DNA from 3 places in the Embleya sp. NPDC059213 genome. Region 1 is predicted to be linked to each of the others. Evidence: riboswitches for the same ligand, from Rfam matches in the RefSeq annotation. Region 1 holds a riboswitch; each other region holds the start of a gene.

Region 1 (2,258 bases):
GTCGGCCCGAACCGGGCGACCGCGTCCACGATCGGCCCGATCAGGGCGGTTCGGGCCGCGCCCACCGCGTCGAAGACGGTGCGCTCGACCGGGTCGTCCGGCTCGGGTGCGAGCAGGCCGATCCGACGATCCGCACCGATCACCGCCCGCCGACGGTGGTGCATCGCCACGAGCGCGACCCGGGCGAACCGGGTCGAACCGCCGGCGACCAGCGCGATCTCCCGGAAGTCGAGAACGCGCTCGGCGGTGGCCGGCGCCGCGCGCCTGCGCAACCGGTACGCCCGCCCGAACCGGAGCAGCCAGGCAACCACGAACCAGCCGAGGCAGGCCGCGGACACGAGCAGGTACCACCGGGCCTGGCCCGCCGGGAGGGACCAGTGGGTCGGGTCCCGGCCGGCCTGCCCGTTCGTCGACCCCCGCGCCGTTCCCGCGGCGATGCCCTCGCGCACTGCGCGATCATGCCCACACCCCCGGTATTCGCGATCGGCGGCGCGGCGCCGCGCCCGTGCGCACCACGGTGCCGCCTCGTCGCCGGCGCGTCCGGTGGAACCCCCTCGCACCTTGCTTCGCGAACCGGCCGAAATGTGATGTAGGCCGCATGGATAAAACGGACATAAATTACTTAGCCGACTTCGGGTGGTAATTCATTTTCCGCACCCCGGCATGAATCTCGATTATTTTCCGTGACCGAATGATCACGCCACTCTCCGAGATATCCCCTCGTCATGAGTGGTGCATCGACCGGTGGGCCGGCCGAGATGTCGCACTTATTCCGCCTTTACACCGGAGGCAAACTCGGCGTTTCGGTTGTGATCCGGCATCCGTATTGCCTACCTTTCTCGCCGATTCACCTTTCGGGTGAACCCTGTCGCCGGTACGCCGAATCCCGTCGCCGGCAGCGGGAGGTCTACATCGAAGAATCCGACGGGAGCGGGGGAACCAGGTGAATCGCCGTGGCCGGGATCGTTCCGGTGACGGCTAGGGGTGAAGTCGCGTGCTGCGCGACCGGGCTGCTCCAGTCCGAATCCGACAGCTCACCTCGTAGGCGACAGGAGAGGACCCCATTTCATGCTGTCCGCAAACGCTCGTCATCGCGCCGCTCGACCCACCAACGTCCGCCGCTTCGTAGCGGCGGTGGGCATCGCCGGCATGGGTGTCGTGATCCCGGTCGCCACTGCCGGTACGGCCCACGCGCAGGCCCCCTCCACCTCCGAGCAGGCCCCCTCCGGCGCCTCCGCCGTGCTGTCGGCGGTCCCGACCGCCGCGGTCGAGGCCGCCCCGGTCCAGGCCGCACCCGCCGCGCCGGAGACCGCCGCGCCCGCCGACAAGGCCGGCTACGTGGTCAAGGCCGGCGACACGCTGTTCGGGCTCGCCCAGACCAACCAGGTCACCGGCGGCTGGCAGAGCCTGTACGAGATCAACCGCGATGTGCTCCTGTCCGGCCCGGACCTGATCCGGATCGGCCAGACCCTCCGGCTGACCGGCTCGGCCCCCGTGCTCTCCAAGGCCGCCGCGCCGGCCCAGCCGAGCATCAAGGTGCAGCCGAAGACCGGCGTCACGCCCGGCAAGACCACCCCCAAGCCGGCGAGCAAGCCGTCCGCCGACGTGTCGGTCAAGCCCGCCGCCAAGACCCCCGCCAAGCCCGCCACCGGCGGCTCGAAGGGCAACCAGGCGCCGAGTGGCGGCTCGTCCACCGCGTCGAGCAGCAAGGCCGCCCAGGCCGTGGCCTTCGCCAAGGCGCAGATCGGCAAGCCGTACGTGTACGGCGCCACCGGCCCGAACGCCTACGACTGCTCGGGTCTGGTCCAGGCCGCGTACAAGTCGGCCGGCATCTCGCTGCCGCGCGTGACCAACGACCAGTTCGCCGCCGACCCGCACGTGTCGATCGCCAACCTGCAGCCCGGCGACCTGGTGTTCTTCTACTCGGGCATCAGCCACGTCGGCATCTACATCGGCGACGGCAAGATGGTGCACGCCGCGAACTCGCGCAAGCCGGTCGAGATCTCCTCGATCAACACCATGCCGATCGCGGGCGCCACGCGTCCTTCTTGATCGACCCGCCGAGGCCGACGCCTCGCCGTCACGCCCCGGCAACACACCGGCGCCGTGCCCCTCGACCACCACCGAGGCGCACGGCGCCACACGTGTCCCACCCCAGACACCTGAACCACACCCGAACCGGCCCCACAAGCCCGATCCGCCCCTCCGACCCGAACAAAACCCATCGACCCGACCACCGTCCAACCCCAAGCCCACCG
Region 2 (2,258 bases), on a different contig from region 1:
GAGCGAGACGTTCGCCGCCCTCCAGGACGCCTGGGTCAGCCCCGAGCAGTCGTACGAGCCGGGACCCACGCCCCGGGGCGCGTACGGCTTGCCGATCTGCGCCAGCGCGAAGTTGATCGCGGCCTGGGCCCGGCCGGAGGCCGGGATGTTGGTCGCCGGCGGCGGCGAGTCCGGCTTGTCCCGCGAGCTGCGGTCGGCGTCGCTTCGCGCACCGGTGTCGTTCTTGTGCTCGTTCGAGTTGAGGATCTCGTCCTGCTGCTTCTTGTCCAGCGTGTTCAGCAGCCGCTGGGCCTCGGCGAGCTTGGTCTGGATCTCGTTCTTGTGCGTGTTCAGCTCGGTGCGCAGCTTTTCCAGCGCGGAGAGCTGGGCGGTGGCCTCGGTGCGGTCCTGCTGGAGGACGCGGGCCTGCGCCGCGATCTGCTTCAGCTTGGCGGCCTGCTGGCCGTCGAGCTGGGACATCATCTGCGACTTCTGCAGGTAGCCCTCGGGGTCGCCGCTGAGCGCGAGCGAGAGCGACGGGGGCAGGCCGCCGGTGCGGTACTGGTTGGCCGCCAGGACACCGATCTGGTCGCGCAGGGTGTTGAGCGCGGCCTGTTCCTCGGTGATCCGGGCCTGGGTCCGGCTCGCCGTGCCCTGCTGCTTGGTGATCTGCTCGTCGACGCCGTTGGCGGCTTCGGTGGCCTTGATCACTTCGCTGTGCAGTTGGTTGACGCGATCCTTGGTCTGCTGGAACGACTGCGCGGGGTCGGCGCTCGCGGTGCCGGCGAAGGTCATCACGCCGGTCATCGTCGCCGCGGCCGTGACGACGGTCGCTGCGGTACGCACGGCGGTGCGCGGCTTGGGCTTGCGGTGCTGCCCGGATCGACGTTGGGTCGCCACTGGTGGCGGGTCTCCTTCCTCGGCCGCCTACCGGGTTAGCTGACGGGTTCGGGCGGAAGAAGACGCCCTACGGTGCCGAGGCACCGATTCACCCCAGGGACTGCGAGGGTCCCCGGTTCCGGCTTCGCGTCGCAACGACGGCGATCACTCACCGTCACCAAAACTCGTCCCCGAATTCGGCGGAGGCGATCGTGTCGACCGGGATGGCCGACGTCGAACCGATCGCCTTATCGCAGAACGATAGTCACAGGGGTGTCACGGTCGGCACCGGGAGCCTCTGCATTGCCAAAACTTTACCAAGACTTCCGTTTCATTCTCCGCTTATTACGGGAAAAGCGCGTGGATGCCCGAAAATCGATCTTGGACCGATTTGGCAATGATTGGCGGCGTGGATCAGCCGCCGGCCCAACTCCATCGATGTCACCGAACGTGAGAAATTGGTCGTCCGCAGAGCTGTGGGCCGCAGGGGTTGTCGCGTCGGCTTCGGGGCCGCGGCGGTGCGCGATAAAGCCGAAGCCACGCGCCGCGAACGCGGTTCACGGTGTGGGTGTTTCGGAGTCGTCGATCGTCCGATGGGCCTTATGGGGACGGCTGTTCGGGTGACTGGTGCGTCGGACTGCCGGCACTGAATACTTACTGCGGCCGGGGGGCCGAGGTGGGGTGCCTCCTGTGCGTATCCGCTTCGGAGGTACGTCTGCATGCAGAGTTCGCGAACGGCCGGAGTTGCGCAGCCTGGCAGTGGGGACGACGCGGCGCTCGCGCGATTGAGGGGCGTCCTGGGCGGTTGGCGGGACTCGCTGCTCGACCTGGGCGGGCGGAACCGGCTGTTGAACTTCCGGCACACCCGCATCGCCACTCTGGAGGTCGTCGCGCCGGACGCCGCCGCCGTGTTGGCCGGATTCGCTCGCGGCTGGCCGTTCGCTCCCGTCGAGTCCGACGGACGGGTCGAGGCAGGCACGGAGGCGGAGGAGGCCGAACCGGGCACCGAGACCTTCCTCGCGTACGACCTGGGTTCGGAGGCGGGCCGCACCGGTCGTGCCGACGGCCTGGTGACCCGGAAGAACACGCAGGCGGGGCTGGACGCGTCGCTCTACCAACTGCGGCAGAAGTCGGGTCAGATGTACATCGACTACGGCTTGTGGGTGCTCTGGCTGGGCGTCGGCATGTTGGAGTGGCGGGAGGCGGGCGCCGCGGAGACGTGCTTTGCTCCGCTGCTGCTCGTACCTGTGGAGCTTCGTCGGGACGCACGGAGGCAGACGCGACTGCACCTGGCGGAGGACCAGGACCGGATCCACAATCCCGCGCTCGCGGTCAAGTTGGAGCAGTTGGGTGTCGACTGGAGCACGGTGGCCGACTGCGACGTGCTCGATTCCGACGCG
Region 3 (2,258 bases), on a different contig from region 1:
GCCCGGAATCCGTTCGCGCACCCCGAGCTGCTGGAGGTGGAGGGGCTGAAGGAGTGGACCGTGTCGGAGACGTGGTTGTCGCCGACGCCGGCACCGGATCACGCGGTCGAGGTGAGCGCGGTGTTCGAACGCAAGATGGCGGCGCTGTTGTCGCACGCGAGTCAGACGAGTCACCTGTCCGGGCTGCGCGAGCAGGTCGCCGGGATGCTCACCGGCAACGCCGAGCGCTTCGGGCTGGGGGCGGGGCTGATGGCCGAGGTGTTCCGGGTGGTGGACACCCGGTAGGGCGGGGCGGCCCGGGCCTCAGGTCCACATGACCGCGATGGCGATGTTCGCCACGGTCAACAGGCCGATCGCGCCGAGCACCTTCGAGGACACCCGGTCCGCGGCGCGATTGCCCCAGACCAGCAGCAGGATGGCCAGCAGGATCACCAGCTTGGTGCCGATCTTGGCGTTGTCCACGTCCTTGTCCAGACCCGCCTGGACCACGCCGACCAGCGCCAGGCCGGTGACCAGCATGGTCAGCGCGCCGTGCGTCATCGCGGGCACGATCCGCCCGTCGCCGGCGCGCAGCGCGGACATCTGGGTGAGGAAGCCGCCGAGCAGGGACGCGATGCCCACGATGTGCAGGATCAGCAGGATCTGCCGCAGAACGTCCACGTCGTACAACTCCTCGTCGACCGTCGCGCGGCATCCGGGACGCCGCTGCAGTTGCCGCCGCAGCTTAGCCGGCGGCCGGTCGATGATCATCGGCGGGTCATATGCCGGCAATATTCGCCAAATCGACTCAAGATCGACTTTCGGGAATCCGGGCGCTTTTCCCGTGATACGCGGAGAAGGAAACGGCGGGATTGGTAAAGTTTTGGCAATGCAGGGGCCAATGGTGATGGTCGTGACACGGCTGTGACTAGTGTTCTCCGACAGGCGATCGGACTCGACGTCGGCCACCCGGTCGGCACGATCGCCTCCGCCGAATTCGGGGACGTCTTTCGGTGATGTCGGGCAACCGCCGTCATCGCGATGCGAAGCCGGAACCGGGGACCCTCGCAGTCCCTGGGGTGAATCGGTGCTCCGGCACCGTAGGGCGCCTTCTTCCGCCCGAACCCGTCAGCTAACCCGGTAGGCGGCCGAGGAAGGAGACCCGCCACCAGTGGCGTCCCAACGTCGACCCGGGCAGCACCGCAAGCCCAAGCCGCGCACCGCCGTGCGTACCGCAGCGACCGTCGTCACGGCCGCGGCGACCATGACCGGCGTGATGACCTTCGCCGGCACCGCGAGCGCGGATCCCGCGCAGACGTTCCAGCAGACCAAGGATCGCGTCAACCAACTGCACAGCGACGTGGTCAAGGCCACCGACGCCGCCAACGGCGTCGAGGAGCAGATCACCAAGCAGCAGGGCACCGCGAACCAGACGCAGGCCCGGATCACCGAGGAACAGACCGCGCTGAACGCCCTGCGCGACCAGATCGGTGTCCTGGCGGCCAACCAGTACCGCACCGGCGGCCTGCCCCCGTCGCTCTCGCTCGCGCTCAGCGGCGACCCCGAGGGCTACCTGCAGAAGTCGCAGATGATGTCCCAGCTCGACGGCCAGCAGGCCGCCAAGCTGAAGCAGATCGCGGCGCAGGCCCGCGTCCTCCAGCAGGACCGCACCGAGGCGTCCGCGCAGCTCGCCGATCTGGAGAAGCTGCGCACCGAGCTGAACAAGAACAAGACCGACATCCAGGCCAAGCTGGCCGAGGCGAACCGACTTCTGAACACGCTCACCGAGCAGCAGAAGAAGGACGTCCTGGACTCGGACGAGCACGCGAACGACTCCACCTCGCGGAGCAACGACCGCAGCTCGCGGGACAAGGACAAGGAAACGCCGCCGGCGACCAACATCCCGGCCTCCGGCCGGGCCCAGGCCGCGATCAACTTCGCGTTGGCGCAGATCGGCAAGCCGTACGTCTCCGGCGCCGAGGGCCCCGGCTCGTACGACTGCTCGGGCCTGACCCAGGCGTCCTGGAAGGCCGCGAACGTCTCGCTCACCCGCACCACCTGGACCCAGATCAACGACGGTCCGCGGATCGCCAAGAGCGCCCTGCAACCGGGCGACCTGGTCTTCTTCTACTCGGACAACCGGCACGTGGGCATGTACATCGGCAACGGCCAGATCGTGCACGCCCCGCGACCGGGCAAGACCGTGACCAAGGCCCCGCTCGACTCGATGCCGTTCCTCGCGGCCATTCGACCCGGCTAGGTCCATCGGTCGCCCGTAC

What was found. A riboswitch is a leader RNA that binds a small molecule or an ion and turns the genes downstream of it on or off. The one in region 1 is predicted to bind cyclic di-AMP.
Region 2: linked by a shared signal. The riboswitch ahead of ACFXMF_RS23070 (NlpC/P60 family protein) and the one ahead of ACFXMF_RS31530 (NlpC/P60 family protein) in region 1 are both predicted to bind cyclic di-AMP.
Region 3: linked by a shared signal. The riboswitch ahead of ACFXMF_RS44735 (NlpC/P60 family protein) and the one ahead of ACFXMF_RS31530 (NlpC/P60 family protein) in region 1 are both predicted to bind cyclic di-AMP.

Annotation. Positions count from the first base shown of each region.
Region 1 is NZ_JBHZAV010000108.1:29,672-31,929, forward strand. Features, by position in the region: gene ACFXMF_RS31525 (TIGR04222 domain-containing membrane protein) at 1-449, opposite strand, end outside; cyclic di-AMP (ydaO/yuaA leader) riboswitch at 868-1,062, shown strand; gene ACFXMF_RS31530 (NlpC/P60 family protein) at 1,069-2,052, shown strand.
Region 2 is NZ_JBHZAV010000062.1:27,017-29,274, reverse strand. Features, by position in the region: gene ACFXMF_RS23070 (NlpC/P60 family protein) at 1-879, opposite strand, end outside; cyclic di-AMP (ydaO/yuaA leader) riboswitch at 889-1,032, opposite strand; gene ACFXMF_RS23065 (DUF3320 domain-containing protein) at 1,578-2,258, shown strand, end outside.
Region 3 is NZ_JBHZAV010000275.1:3,112-5,369, forward strand. Features, by position in the region: gene ACFXMF_RS44725 (PIG-L deacetylase family protein) at 1-285, shown strand, start outside; gene ACFXMF_RS44730 (hypothetical protein) at 304-660, opposite strand; cyclic di-AMP (ydaO/yuaA leader) riboswitch at 998-1,141, shown strand; gene ACFXMF_RS44735 (NlpC/P60 family protein) at 1,151-2,239, shown strand.